DNA from 2 places in the Arthrobacter sp. Z1-9 genome. Region 2 is predicted to be linked to the other one. Evidence: riboswitches for the same ligand, from Rfam matches in the RefSeq annotation. Region 2 holds a riboswitch; the other holds the start of a gene.
The links. A riboswitch is a leader RNA that binds a small molecule or an ion and turns the genes downstream of it on or off. The one in region 2 is predicted to bind cyclic di-AMP.
Positions count from the first base shown of each region.

Region 1: it holds a riboswitch for cyclic di-AMP, as region 2 does, so the genes downstream of both, M1D93_RS04310 (aggregation-promoting factor C-terminal-like domain-containing protein) here and M1D93_RS09615 (NlpC/P60 family protein) in region 2, are expected to answer to the same signal.

Region 1 is NZ_CP096456.1:913,059-920,447, forward strand. Features, by position in the region: gene upp (uracil phosphoribosyltransferase) at 1-387, shown strand, start outside; gene M1D93_RS04295 (glyoxalase superfamily protein) at 433-807, shown strand; gene M1D93_RS04300 (HAD-IA family hydrolase) at 917-1,597, shown strand; gene M1D93_RS04305 (YdeI/OmpD-associated family protein) at 1,578-2,021, opposite strand; gene M1D93_RS04310 (aggregation-promoting factor C-terminal-like domain-containing protein) at 2,142-2,879, opposite strand; cyclic di-AMP (ydaO/yuaA leader) riboswitch at 2,885-3,045, opposite strand; gene M1D93_RS04315 (HAMP domain-containing sensor histidine kinase) at 3,139-4,668, opposite strand; gene M1D93_RS04320 (response regulator transcription factor) at 4,676-5,416, opposite strand; gene M1D93_RS04325 (winged helix-turn-helix domain-containing protein) at 6,122-6,988, shown strand; gene M1D93_RS04330 (SixA phosphatase family protein) at 7,038-7,389, shown strand, end outside.
Region 2 is NZ_CP096456.1:2,088,613-2,096,001, forward strand. Features, by position in the region: gene M1D93_RS09595 (beta-ketoacyl-ACP reductase) at 1-381, shown strand, start outside; gene M1D93_RS09600 (DUF5655 domain-containing protein) at 406-786, opposite strand; gene M1D93_RS09605 (SDR family oxidoreductase) at 976-1,737, shown strand; gene serB (phosphoserine phosphatase SerB) at 1,820-2,713, opposite strand; cyclic di-AMP (ydaO/yuaA leader) riboswitch at 2,887-3,080, shown strand; gene M1D93_RS09615 (NlpC/P60 family protein) at 3,084-3,875, shown strand; gene M1D93_RS09620 (LmeA family phospholipid-binding protein) at 4,018-4,707, shown strand; gene M1D93_RS09625 (ABC transporter ATP-binding protein) at 4,778-5,563, shown strand; gene M1D93_RS09630 (sulfite exporter TauE/SafE family protein) at 5,580-6,365, shown strand; gene M1D93_RS09635 (TrmH family RNA methyltransferase) at 6,373-7,182, shown strand; gene M1D93_RS09640 (type B 50S ribosomal protein L31) at 7,325-7,389, shown strand, end outside.

The sequences.
Region 1 (7,389 bases), 1.2 Mb from region 2:
CTCGAGGGCATGACCAAACTCGTCCCCACCGCCGAGGTCGGCTTCCTGGGGATGGCCCGGGACGAGGAAACCCTGGACATCATTACCTATGCCGAGCGCCTCCCCGAAAACCTCACGGACCGGCAGATCTTCGTCCTGGATCCCATGCTGGCCACGGGTGGAACCCTGCGCGAGGCCATCAAGTTCCTCTTCAAGCGCGGCGCTTCAGACGTGACCTGCATCTGCCTCCTTGCCGCCCCGGAAGGTTTGGCGAAACTGGAGGAGGAACTTTCCGGTGCCAACGTGACCATCGTCCTGGCCTCGATCGACGAAAAGCTCAACGAGAAGTCGTACATCGTGCCTGGGCTGGGAGACGCGGGCGACCGCCTCTACGGCATCGCAGGGTAGTCCTCAAGCCTTTTTCATTCCGCCTCCCGCCGTTAGCCTCTGCGGATGGACTGGAAACTCGAACTTGTGTATGTCCCTGTGTCCGACGTGGACCGCGCCAAGGATTTCTACGTCAACCAGGTGGGCTTCAACGCGGACTTTGATGAACGGCCAACGGACTCCATCCGCTTTGTCCAGTTGACGCCTCCCGGTTCAGCCTGCTCAATTTGTATTGGCGAGGGGCTTACGGACGCGCCTCCCGGCACCGGTTCCAACCTGCAACTGGTGGTCAGCGATATTCATGCGGCGCACCAGCACCTCAAAAGCAACGGGGTGGACGTCAGCGACGTGGACGTGCAGGACTGGGGCCACTTTGTATATTTTGCCGATCCCGACGGCAACCGGTGGGCCGTCCAGTACATCCCCGGGCGCAGCGCCTGACATCCCGCGCCCGGGCGACTGTATCCGTGACGCAGACCGGGTTGTTTTCGTGACGCATGTCGCGGCGGTGACATCCCTTGGGCGCCGTGCCTGGGGCACAATGGGGACCGTGAACCTCTCCACGCCGGCTGCTGCCCGGACCCTGACCTGCCGCGCCGTCCTCTTCGACATGGACGGCACCCTTGTGGACTCCACCGCAGTGGTGGAACAGGTGTGGGGTGAATTTGCCGCCCGCTACGGGCTGGACATCGAGGAAATACTCCGGACCTCGCACGGTGTCCAAGCCGGCGATACCGTCAGGCGTTTTGCGCCGCCGGGGGCAGACGTGCTGGCGCTGACAGCGGAACTCGGTGCCATGGAACGCGTCCGGACCGAGGGCATCCTGCCCCTGCCCGGAGCAGCCCGGCTGCTGGCCGCCCTGCCGGCGGACGCCGTCGCGCTGGTGACCTCGGCTGACCGCGTCCTTGCTGACGTCCGGATGGGGGCAGCGGGGCTGGCCATGCCGGCCACGGTGGTGACGGCAGAGCTTGTCACCCGGGGCAAGCCGGATCCCGAGGGGTACCTGAAGGCCGCTGCCGGTCTTGGGGTGGATCCTTCGGAGGCAGTGGTGTTTGAAGACGCTCCCGCCGGCATCGCAGCCGGCGTGGCGGCGGGCATCCCCACCGTAGCCGTGGGGCCCAACACGGGAGCGCTGCCGGCGGGGGTGCTGCACATTGCTGATTACAGTGCCGTGACCGCCTGCGTGGACAAGGACGAGGACGGCCGGACGGTCATTTCTTTCCGGCTTTGAGGTCCGCCACCACTTTGGCGATGCGCCGGGCCCGGGTTTCCGGCGTTTTGGCTTCACCCAAGGGTTCAACGTACCGCCGCTGGGAGCTGTAGCCCAGGGTCGCGTAGAACTCCTGCGCCGCCGGCTCCGCCGCCATTGCAGCCGCAAGATCCTCCGGAATCTCAATGATGCGCGGCTGCGTGTCCAGTTCCAGGGTCACTTCAACGGTGTCTCCCGCCTGCACACCGACGAACTCCCTGTTGGCTGCGCTCAGCGAAATGAGGTTCTGGCCGCCCATCACAGCGATGCTGCTGCGATAGCTCTTGCCGTTGACGGTCACCACCACAGGCGGCCGCCTGCCGGCTCCCAGCTCCGCAACAACCTGCTGGGGGACTTCGATGCCGGTTTTATTGCCGCTGCCCTGGATGGTGGTGGTGAACTTCATGCATCACAGTATGCCGGGCGGCCGGGCCCTCCAGAAGGTCCCGGACCTCAGCAGCCGGCTGTTGTACTACCCGCGTGTTGTAGCACTCGCGTGTTGTAGTACCGCACAAGCCATTACGGGTTAGTACCAGTTATTCGACAGGTGGAAGTTCAACGCACCGCACGGCGACTGGTAACGCTCCTGGATGTAGTTCAGGCCCCAGTTGATCTGCGTGCGGTAGTTGGTGAGGTAATCCGCGCCGGCGCTGGCCATCTTCTCGGCGGGCAGGGACTGCACGATGCCGTAGGCGCCGCTGCTCGGGTTGGTGGCCGTGGTGGTCCAGTCCGATTCCTTGTTCCACAGGGTTACCAGGCACTGCATCTGGTCAGGAGCCCAGCCGTAGTTCCCCAGCTGGCCGGCGGCGTACGCCTGGGCGCCGGCGGGATCGTTGACCGCGACGACGGGCGCAGGCTCGGGGGCAGGTGCCGGAGCGGGCTCGGGAGCGGGTGCTGGAGCCGGCTCAGGGGCGGCAACCGGCGCGGGCTCGGGGGCCGGAGCAGGTGCCGGAACCGGTGCGGGCTCTGCCGCTTGCGGGGCTACAGCTATTTCCGGCGCGGCGGGCTCAGGCGCCGGATTGGACGTAATCTCGCTCTTCTCGATGCTGAGGTTCGACTGCGCCTGGGCGGCCTGCGTTTCAGTGGCCGCTCCACGGATACTGGTTTCCGTAGCCTGTCCCGCGGCTCCCACTCCAACGAGGAGTGCGCAGGATGCGGCAATAACAGCGGCGCGTTTGCCGAAGGAAGGAATTGTGCCGGTTTCCGGTCCAGCGTGCGGTGCAGAACCGTTTTTTGGACGTGGTTTTACCAGGTTTTTGAACATGATGAATCGCCTCTCACACCTGCGGAGTTAGCTGTCGGGTTCGGATGAGGGCATCCGGCCACACGGAAAGATCACGTGCTGGCTTAACCCCAAGGGCAATCAGTGCCCGGGACGGTGGGTCCCCCGCCTCTGCCTATGTTCAAAGGGAATCCGGGAAGTGGCAGAGCTTGGCGTCATCCGGATATGCGGTTCGAACACGAACTGCACCCAATCGACGGTACAGGAATACGGCGCCTGAGTCACATTTTGGTAACAGAGATCACGACGGCGGCGCGTCGCCTTGCTGCCCCGTACGCGCCAGCGGGATCTGGACGGCGAACTGTGTACGCCCTGGTTGTGATGTCACCGTTACCGTTCCGCCGTGGGCCTCAACAATTGATTCGACGATGGACAACCCCAAGCCACTGGTGCCTTCTGCCGCTGAAGCGCCCGCTTGGTCTCCCGCGCCCTTCCGGGCCGCGTCTGCGCGGGCGAAGCGTGAAAAGGCGTGGTCCATAAACTCCGCCGGGATACCGCCGCCGTCGTCCGTTACCGTTACCAGCGCAGCACCTTCGGCCGTCACCCCAACTCCTGTAACAACCGTTGTTCCGGCCGGCGTGTGTTTCCGCGCGTTGGAGAGCAGGTTCATCAGCACCTGGCGCAGCTGCGACGCGTCACCGTTGACCACCACCGGCTCATTCGGAAGTTCCAGCCGCCAGGTGTGGCCGGGTGCCATAACCTTTTCATCACTGACGGTTTCGACCACCAGCTGCGTAAGGTCCACCTCGCTAAGCTTCAGCGGCTGGCCCTCATCGAGCCGGGCAAGCAGCAGCAGGTCTTCCACCAAGGCAGTCATCCGCTCCGACTGGCTCTGTACGCGGGCAAGGGACTTTTGGCCGTCCGGGGTTAAAGACTCCGTCATCCTCATCAGCTCGGTGTAGCCGCGGATGGCGGTCAGGGGAGTGCGCAGCTCGTGGGAGGCGTCGGCCACAAACTGGCGCACCTTTGTTTCGCTCTTCTGGCGCGCCTGCAGCGCGTTTGCCACGTTGTCCAGCATGAGGTTGAGCGCGTGCCCGACGCTACCCACTTCCGTCCCGGGATTGGAGTTCGACGGCGGCACGCGCACCGCGAGCGCCACCTCGCCGGCGTCCAGGGGCAGCTGCGATACCCGGGTGGCCACCTCGGACAGCTGTTCGAGCGGCTTCATGGTGCGGCGGATAAGGACGGTCCCCACCAGTCCGATCAGCAGCAGTCCGCCCAGGGAAACAAACACAAACGTCCACACAAGGGAGGCAAGCGTGCTTTCCTTGCCGGCAAGGGGGAGCCCGGTGACCAGGACATCGCCGAAGTTCGTTTTCACCGCTACCAGCCGGTAGTCGCCGTTCGAGAGGGTGCGTTTGACGGGTTGCGTGTCTGTAGCCAGCCCCAACAGGGCCTGCTTGTCCTCAGTGGAGAGGGGCGAACGGGTGGTGTCCGAGGTGAGGAAGCCGCCGCTGTTGACTTGGCCGTTCAGGATGCGCGCGTTCATGGTTCCGACGCTTTGGCCGCGGGCGTCCAGGGGGTCCCGTCCATTGAAACCGCCATTCGGAGGGCGGCCCGGATTATTGGACCGGTCTGCGGCCTGGTTCAGCTGTTCGTCCAGCTGGCGGGTCAGGAACGCATCCATGGAGGCATAGCTGGCCACGCCCACCGCACCGCAGATGGCGATCAGCAGGGCCATGGCGAGGAGGATGAGGCGGGTTCGCAAGTGCCAGGTGCCGGGTTTGAGCCAGCTCCGGCGGTGGGGATCAGCTGCCTGTTGTGGCGCCATGGTGCGCCTACTCGGCAGGCTTGATGACGTACCCGGCGCCGCGAACGGTATGGATCATGGGCGGGTGCACGGCGTCCACCTTCTTGCGCAGGTAGGAAATGTAGAGCTCAACGATGTTGGCCTGGCCGCCGAAGTCGTAGTTCCATACCCGGTCCAGGATTTGCGCCTTGCTGATGACCCGCTTGGGATTCTCCATGAGGTAGCGGAGAAGCTCGAACTGCGTAGCCGTCAGCTGCAGCTCCTCGCCTGCCCGGGTTACCTCGCGGGTATCCACGTTGAGCACCAGGTCGCCCACCACCAGTTCGGCCGTATCCATGGCGGCAACCCCGGAGCGCTGGACCAGGCGGTGCAGCCGAAGCAGGACTTCCTCCATGCTGAACGGTTTGGTGACGTAATCGTCGCCTCCGGCCGCCAGGCCCACGATCCGGTCCTGGACCGCGTCCTTGGCGGTAAGGAAGAGAGCGGGCACTTCGGGCGCGAACGTGCGGATCCTTCCCAGTAGCTCGACGCCGTCGAACCCCGGGAGCATCACATCAAGGACCAGGACGTCTGGTCGGAAGTCCTTGGCCAGTTTCACGGCTTCAGGGCCGTCGGCCGCAACAGCCACCAACCAATTGGCCATGCGCAGGCCCATGCTCATGAGTTCCGAGAGGCTTGGCTCGTCGTCCACCACCAGGGCACGGATGGGGGACCCGTCCGGGTGGGAGAGCTGGGGGAGGTTGTTGGTCATGGAGTGCGAAGTGGCCATGGAACAACTCTCCGATCAATCGTTGAGCCGGGACTATGGGCTTCCTGTGTCTCAGCTGTGAATCCCAGCCTAGCGAGCTGGGCGGGTGAAGGCTGGGTACGGAAAAGGAGCGGCTGCTGCTGCGTCATGACGAGGCAATGCAACTCCGGACAACGTTGTTCTTGCACCAGCGCCGCCGTTGCGGCGGGTGGGGACGAGTGATTTGCCCGTCCAGATCCGGCTGCCGCTGGACAGCGGGGCCGTAGGCGGGGACGATTCCGGCATTACCGGCACATCTGAAGAAAAAGGCCGCGGGTGAAGCAAAGGGCGAATTAAGTTCCGCCGGTGGGGCCAAGGGGCCGGAAAAGCGGGATAATGATCAGCAATCTGACCATTGTCCAGAATCGTGATCTGCACCACATCAAGCGCTTTTGTCTCAGAATGCGGACTAAAGCGTCCATTGTTACTTGCAAGTTGGCATTGTTACGCTGCACACTTCCATTGTGAACAAGAACTCAACAGCACCTGCAGCCGCAGACTATTGGCCCAGCACATCAGCTGCTGCCGACATGCGCTGTTGTCGAATGTACGCCTGATCTTCCCACCCCTCGAAGTTCGTCGGCATACGCCCCCCAGCCCAGCGTCGGGCGTCCCTCCCCAGTTTCAGTGCGGGGAACCAAACATTCGAGCCGCGATGACGGCCATTCACATTGAGGTAAGCAATCCATGTCAGTTGCATCCGGATACGTCCACATTTCCGTCCGTAACGCCGCCAAGGGCGGCCAGCCTTCCGGCCTCCGTCCCGGCTTCGGACCACGCACGTCCCTTGCTCCCGCCACGTCCGGAAGCAGCTTTCCCGGCTCGGGATACGGCCCCCAGGGCTACAACCCCAACTCCTACGGCCAGCTTCGTGCCGTTCCGCCCGCCGAGGCCGCGCCGGTCACTGCTCCCACCCCCGTAGTCGCCGGGCCGAATCCGGTCCGCCCGGTGGCAAATGACAACGTTGCCCGGGGATTCGTTCTCTACATGGGAATCGACGAGGAAACCGCAGCCGCCGCCGGTACCTCCATCGCCAAGCTTGCCCAGGAAATCCGTGCTTACGCCCAGTCCCTGGTAACGGGAGCCGAGAGCTACGCCGCTGTTGCGGTTGCCCCTGCCGGCACGCCCGGCTCGGCGCTGGACGTCGTCCGCTCCACTTTCGGTGACCCTACGGTCAACACCCGCCAGCGCACCGAAACGCCGCGGCCGCAGCAGCCCCAGGAGCCGCGTCCCTCCGGCGTCCTGATCGACCTCGCCCGCCGCGAAGTGCACCTGGACGGTGAATCCCTGAACCTCACGTTCAAGGAGTTTGAACTCCTGAACTACCTCGTGGAAAACGGAACCCGCACGGTGGGACGCGACGAGCTGCTCGAAGGCTTGTGGCGCAACGCCGAAGAAGTGCCCAACGAGCGCACCATCGATGTCCACATCCGCCGCCTCCGCTCCAAGCTGGGCCGCCTCGCCAACACTGTGCGCACCGTTCGCGGCCAGGGTTACCGGTTCTACGAGCACCCCGAGGTTGTTGTCTGGGCCGCTCCGGAATACTCGATCTAGCCCCTTACAGGCAGTAAGCGGCAGTTTGGCGGTGCCTTAGGCTTGGGCCATGAGCCAGCACCATCTTCGACGCCTTGTGATCATGCGGCATGCCAAAGCCGATTGGCCTGGCGGCGTAGCTGACCACGAGCGGCCGCTGGAGGAGCGGGGCCACCGGGAGGCGCCCCTCGCCGGGCGCTGGCTGCTCAAGCACAACATCGTGCCCGACTTCATCCTGTGCTCCAGCGCCCTGAGGACCCGGCAGACCTGCACGTGGGTATGTTCCGAACTGGGGGACAAGGCGCCGACGCCCAAGCTCGAAGACGGGCTCTACGCTTCCTCCGCGCTGCGGATGCTCACCGTGGTCAACCATGTGCCCGATACCGTCACAACGCTGATGCTGATCGCGCACCTGCCAGGGG
Region 2 (7,389 bases):
CGTGCCTCCAAGGGCATGATCCGCCTGCGCAAGGGCCGCGTGGTCCTGATCTCTTCCGTGTCCGGCCTGTACGGCGCCCCGGGCCAGATCAACTACTCCGCTTCGAAGGCCGGCCTGGTGGGCATTGCGCGTTCCCTGACCCGCGAACTGGGTTCGCGCGGCATTACCGCGAACGTTGTGGCCCCCGGCTTCATCAACACGGACATGACCGCTGAACTGCCTGAAGCCACCCAGAAGGACTACCTGTCCAGCATTCCGGCGGGCCGTTTTGCCGAAGCCACGGAGGTTGCCAACGTGGTCCGCTGGATCTCCAGCGAGGAAGCCGCCTACATCTCCGGCGCTGTCATTCCCGTGGACGGCGGCCTGGGCATGGGCCACTGACCCGGTAGCGGACCAACAAAGCCCTCATTCGGCGGCAGCGAACGCCGCCGCCAGCCAATCTGCCACCTCGCCGTCAACCTCGTCGACGCCGTTCAATTCCAGGTGGTGCATCCAGATTCCGGCGGACGGACTGATGATCTCCTTGAAGCGGCTCGAGTCCAGGCGCCGCGGCAGGGCGATGGACAGCACCGCCGGAACGGTGGTCTTCAGGTATCGGCGCGGGTTCCAGACATAGGCGAACCCGCGCCGGTTCCGAAAAGCCACCTGGCTGGCGGTGGTCCGCATTGTTGCCTGAGGCGGCATGACATGCTGTACGGCCGCGCAGATCTGCAATCCTTCCGGAGAGCCGCTGAACACCTGCTCTGGAGTGGACGCGCCACCGGACGCATCCGCCTGCTTTTCCATAGGGGGAGCTTACGCCCGGTCATTCTTCCGGGAGGCGCGCTTGACGGGTCCTGGTGCCCGGGCCCGATCCGCCCAACTAGCCGTCGCCGCCTTCTTTGTGGGGGTCGCACAAGCGGATCGGCAGCGGCCGCTGGCATGATGGACTGCAGACCTTCAGCGATTTAGACGTTTCGAACAAAGGGAGCTCGTATGGGACTGCTGGACAACAAGACCGCCATCGTCACCGGATCATCGCGTGGCATCGGCGCAGAAGTGGCGAAGATCCTCGCCGGCCAGGGTGCCGCCGTCGTGGTCAACTACCGCCAGAAGGCGCCGCGCGCCAACAAGGTTGTGCAGGGAATCGAGGCCGCCGGTGGGCGTGCCGTCGCCGTGGGGGCCGACCTCACCACCCAGGAAGGCGTTCAGGCCCTGGCCTCCGCCGCCATGGAAAACTTCGGCTCGCTGGACATCCTGGTGCTGAATGCCTCCGGCGGCATGGAAACCGGCATGGGCGAGGACTACGCGCTCAAGCTGAACCGCGACGCCCAGGTCAACATGCTCAACGCAGCCGTGCCCCTGATGAAGGAAGGCTCCCGCGTGGTGTTCGTCACCAGCCACCAGGCCCATTTCATCAATACCGTGCCCACCATGGAGGCTTACGAGCCCGTGGCCCGCAGCAAGCGTGCCGGCGAGGACGCACTGCGCGAACTCGTTCCCGGCCTCGCCGAAAAGGGCATCACCCTGGTGGTTGTATCCGGCGACATGATCGAGGGAACCGTCACCGCAACGCTCCTTGACCGCTCCACCCCGGGTGCCATCGAAGCGCGCAGGGCAGAAGCAGGCAAGCTGTATTCCGTGGAAGAGTTCGCTGAGGTGGTGGCCAGCATGGTTACCGCCGATGTCGAGTCCGGCCACACCGAATACGCAGGCGGCGCCGACTACTTCGGCAAGGGCGCCGGCCAGGCCAGCTAGGCCCCGCAACGCAATGCGAAAGAGGCCCACGCCGTCAGGGGAATGCTGAGGGCGTGGGCCTCTTTCGTCTCCTAAGCGGGACTTAGACGCCTGCGACGTGGCGGACGGCGTCGAGGTACGGCATGTTGACGGCGGCGTCGGCCACGGCGCGTACGGCAGGCTTGGCGTTGAACGCGACGCCGATCCCGGCGGCGCCGAGCATGTCAAGGTCGTTGGCGCCGTCGCCCACGGCCACGGTGTGCTCGAGGGCGATGCCTTCGGCGGCTGCCCATTCGCGCAGGTACTTTTCCTTTGCCGCCCGGTCCACCACGGCGCCCAGCACCTTGCCGGTCAGGGCACCGTCGACGATTTCCAGCTCATTCGCCTGCCAGTAGTCCAGGCCCAGCTCTGCGGCAATCGGCTCCAGGATCTGGTTGAACCCGCCGGAGACCACAGCCACCACATGGCCCGCGGCCTTGAACGCTGCCACGAGTTCGGCGGCCCCCTCGCTAAGTTTCACTTCTTCACGGACGGAACGGACGACGTCGGCCGGCAGCCCTGCGAGCACCTGCACCCGGGCGTGAAGGCTCTGGGTGAAGTCCAGTTCTCCGCGCATGGCAGCTTCGGTGACGGCAGCCACCTCTTCGCGCTTCCCGGCGTAGGCGGCGAGGAGTTCGATGACCTCCTGCTGGATCAGGGTGGAGTCCACGTCCATGATCAGGAGTTTGCGTTCTGCCGAGCGGAGGCCGTTGGGGACCAGGGCGGTGTCCAGTCCCGCGATCGAGGACCCGGCGACGGCGTGGCGGAGCGCCGCGATTCCGGCCGCGGTGGCGTCCGGAAGCTGAAGTTCAGCCACATGGACCTGGTACCGCTCGTCGCCAAGGTCCGTTTCGGACAGCAGGGCGGCCCCTTGTCCAGTGAGGACGGAACGCAGCTGCTCCAGCCCGGTTGGGGTCACATTCAGGCCATAGCTGACGGCGGTCACGTTCGAAGTCATGCCTGCAATCTTAGTCAGCGGGGGAGCGGTGCCTTGAATTCATTGCACGACGGCTACCCTGCCTGCCATTTCGAGCTACAACTTTCCCCCTGCCGTTATGCAAATGTGACAGATGGGGCTCTTGTGACGTAGGGTCTGAAGCCGTGCCGGTATTTCCTAATACGGCACTCCTGAGCAGACTTGCCTAACTCTGCCGCTGCCCGGGATCCGTTCGCAAAATCGTCCGGCAGAGACGGGGAACCCAATAACGGCCTGCTTCCGGCAGTCCTTGGGGTGAAGCCGTGCCTGGTGCCTTCGTGCACCATCACGGCCGGGTGTCTCCCATCCGAATCCGACAGCTAACCTCGCAGGCAGTGGGAGAGGCTCTCTTATGCCCAATGGCAAAGCTCACGGCCGCCGCCGCGCGGTCCCCGTCCACACCAGCCCCCTGGCGGTCCTGTCCAAATCAGTCGCCGGCCACGCCGGCGGTGTAGGCCGCCAGGCCGCCGTCATCGCAGCCGCTTCCGGCCTCGTCCTGACCAGCGGCATCGCCGCCCAGGCAGCAGACGCCCCAACCCAGCGCGAAGCCGAGCCGGCCTCGAACCTGGAAGTCACCAGCCAGGTACAGACCCCGCTCAGCGCAGACGCCACGGTGCAGATCTCCTTCGAACGTCCCGCCGTCAAGACCACTCCTGCCCCCGTCGTGGAAGCCCCCAAACCGGTCGCCGTCGAGATCCCCAAGGCCGTCGTTCCTGCGGCGTCTGCTGCGGTAAAGACACAGGCCGCTGCGCCGGCAAAGGCCCAAGTCACCGTCACCCCGGCTGCTGCCGCTCCCGCTGCCCCCGCTCCCGCCCCGGCAGCAGGCGGAATCAACGCCATCATGGTTTCCTCGGCATACGCCCAGATCGGCATGATCCAGGACTGCACACGACTGGTCGAAAACGCCCTGAATGCTGCAGGGATTCCCGTCGGTGACCTCGGGCCGATGCAGTTCCTGAACTACGGCACCGTCGTCAGCGATCCCCAGGCCGGCGACATGGTGGTCCAGTCCGGCCACGTGGGCATCTACGTCGGCAACGGGCAGGTTCTCAGCTCCGGCCTGAACGGCAGGAACGAAACCGCCGTCCACCCCCTGACCTGGATGACCTCCAAGGGCGCCGTCACCTTCGTCCGCGCCGGCTAAACAGACTGAATAAAACTGATGAAGGCCGGTGATTCAACGCCTTGGGGGCGATGAATCACCGGCCTTCAGCATGTCTGCGGAAACAGGGGTTTCTCCTGAAACCATGCCGTCACCTGTGACTGCCCAATGACAGACTGTCCCGATGGAGTGGACGCGCGCGAAGGACTGGCTGATCGGTGCACTTGGGATGCTCCTCGTCCTGGGGCTCGCGGCTGCGGTCCTTTGGTGGGTAGTGAGCGAGCCGGCCGCGGGGGAGGCAGGGCCTGTGCCGTCACCGACGGCGGGCGCCGAACGTATGCCCGATGCAGGGCCTCCCGCTGACCTGCGCGAGGACGAGGTGTGGCTGGCCGACCTTTCGCTGGATGCCGGGACAGTGGTTGCCGCGGGCTCGACGCTCCGCGACGTTCGGGTTGTGGGGCAGGACGTGACCACGGGCCCGGACGGGCCGGTCGCTTCCCGGCTCACTGTAGATGCCACCGTGCCCTTCGAGGTTGTCGCCGGGGAGCTTGGCAACGGGACCGAGGTCCGCGCCGCTGACGGCGGCCAGGCCATGGTGCTTCGCACCGTCGAGGCCTTGGGCCGTGAACTGCGTGTGATAGCCACCGGCACTGTCGAGGTTCAGGCCGGCAGGCTCGTCGTCGAGCCACGCTCGATTGACTTCGGCGGGCCGGATTTCCTCTCCGGCGCCACCGCCGCCGTCGTGCGGCGGCTCGTAACCATAGAGCATGACATTGAGGGCCTGCCCGAAGGCCTCGTGCTCCACGACGTCGCCGTTCAAGGTGACGGTTTCCGGGCCAACCTCCGGGGAGAGAACGTCCGGCTCGTCCGGTAACTTCACGCGTCCTGTCCGGGCACGACACCGGTTATCAGTCAGCCTCTTTTTTGTCCTAGTGTCTACTCCTATGAGTGATGTTCTGGAATTGGCTTCCGTTAGCGTTGTCCGAGGTAAAAAGACCCTGTTGGACAAGATCGACTGGGAAGTCAACGAAGGCGAACGCTGGGTAATCCTCGGCCCGAACGGCGCCGGCAAAACCACTCTTCTCCAGATCGCAGCCGCCCGGATGCACCCGAGCAGCGGCAGGGCCGGAATCCTGGACGAAATCCTGGGCCGGGTGGACGTTTTTGAACTCCGCCCCCGCATCGGACTTTCCTCCGCAGCCCTCGCCACCCAGATCCCCGAACACGAGAACGTCCTCAACGTCGTGGTCACCGCCGCTTACGGCGTCACGGGCCGCTGGCGTGAGGGATACGAGCGCGACGACGAGCGGCGGGCCTTCCGCCTGCTCAACGACTGGGGGATGGGTCCGCTCCTTAACAGGACCTTTGCCACACTCTCGGAGGGTGAGCGCAAGCGGGTCCAGATCGCCCGCGCCCTCATGACCGATCCGGAGCTGCTGCTGCTCGATGAACCCGCCGCCGGCCTGGACCTCGGCGGCCGCGAGGAACTCGTCCACAAGCTGGGAGAACTCGCACGGGACGAGGCAGCACCTGCCATGGTCCTGGTCACCCACCACCTGGAGGAAGTGCCGCCGGGCTTCACCCACGCCATGCTGATGCGCGACGGCGGAGTGGTTGCCGCCGGTCCCATCACAGGCGTGCTGACCGCCGAACACCTCAGCACCACCTTCGGGCTGGACCTGGATGTGACCGTCAACGCCGGCCGGTACACCGCCGTCGCACGCCGCTAAAGCGGCACCCAGCAGCTTGGACCTACTCAGCAGCATCTTTGTGTCCATCGCCGGCCTGTGGGCCGGCACCATCAACGCCGTGGTGGGCTCCGGCACCCTGGTGACGTTTCCCGTCCTCATTGCCTTGGGTGTCACCCCTGTTGTCGCCTCCATGAGCAATGCCATGGGCCTTGTTTTTGGTACCGCTGCAGGTGCCTTCGGCTACCGCCGGGAACTGAAAGGCCGCGGCCGCCAGCTCATGCGGCTCCTGCCGGCGTCCCTCCTGGGCGGCATTTCCGGCGCCTGGCTGCTCCTGCACCTCCCGGAAAAGGTCTTCCACTACGTCGCCCCGGTCCTCCTGGTCCTGGCCCTCCTGATGGTGGTGTTCCAACCCCGCATGCAGGCCTGGGTCCGCAACCGGGAGGAAAACCCGGAGCACGCCGTACGGGACAAGCGCCACACCGTTCTCCTGGTGGTCCTCGTCTATCTGGCCGGTGTTTACGGCGGGTACTTCGTCGCCGCCCAAGGAATCCTGCTGGTCGGCATCCTGGGTGTGTTCCTCACCGGCACCATCCAGAACGCCAATGCCATGAAGAACATCCTGGTGCTGGGCGTGAACCTGGTGGCAGCCATCTCCTACCTGCTGTTCGCGTTCGACCGGATCAACTGGCTGGTGGTGCTGCTTATCGCCATCAGCTCAAGCATCGGCGGTCTGCTGGGCGCCAAGGTGGGCCGGCGGCTTTCCCCGGCAGTGCTCCGCGGTGTGATCTTCGTCCTGGGCCTGGTGGCCCTCGGATTCATGACGGCGAATCTGCTGAAATAATCACCCGGTGACAATCCACTATCTTGAGTCCGCCGCGGACCCCCGCGTGTCCGACTACACTCAGCTCACGGACGTGCACCTGCGGAAGCTTCGCGAACCGGCCGAGGGCATGTACATTGCCGAATCCTCCCGCGTGCTTCGCCGCGCCCTGGCCGCAGGGCACCAGCCCCGGTCATTTTTCCTCGCGGAAAAATGGCTGGATGACCTCCAGGACATCCTGGGCGCCTACCCCCAGGTCCCCGCCTTCATCGGCAAGCCGGCCCTCCTGGAGGAGATCACCGGATTCCATCTGCACCGCGGAGCCATGGCCGCAATGCAGCGTCCGGCGCCGGTTCCGCTGCCGGAACTGCTGGCGGGAGCGCGGCGGGTGGCCGTCCTGGAGGACATCGTGGACCACACCAACGTGGGCGCCATCTTCCGTTCGGCCGCCGCCCTGGACATCGACGCAGTCCTGGTTTCGCCCCGGTGCGGCGACCCCCTCTACCGGCGAAGCGTCCGCGTGAGCATGGGCACTGTGTTCCAGGTGCCGTGGGCCCGCCTGACCAACTGGCCGGAGGACCTCCACGTGCTCAAGGAGCAGGGGTTTACCGTTGCCGCCCTGGAGCTGACCGAGGATGCGCAGGACGTGGACGCGGTCGCTGCGCAAAATCCGGAGCGGCTCGCCCTGGTGCTGGGGACTGAAGGAGCCGGCATGAGCGCGGAGACGCTCGCCGCCGTCGACCTCGCCGTGAAGATCCCCATGCGCAACGGTGTGGATTCGCTGAACGTTGCCGCCGCATCAGCCGTTGCCTTCTGGGAACTGCGTCCCCGGGATTAGGGGCCGGCGGGCAGTTCGCGGGCACCCTGGTTATCCGCTATTATTGATAGCTGGCTGCCCTGCGTCTTACGGCACGGAACGCGGCCATCCCATTCATACCTGGCAGCTGGCAAAATCCAGTTGTGCGAACAAAGGTCCCATTATGAAGTCTGATACCCACCCGAAGTACGAAGCTGTTGTTTTCAACGACCTGGCTTCCGGCGTCAA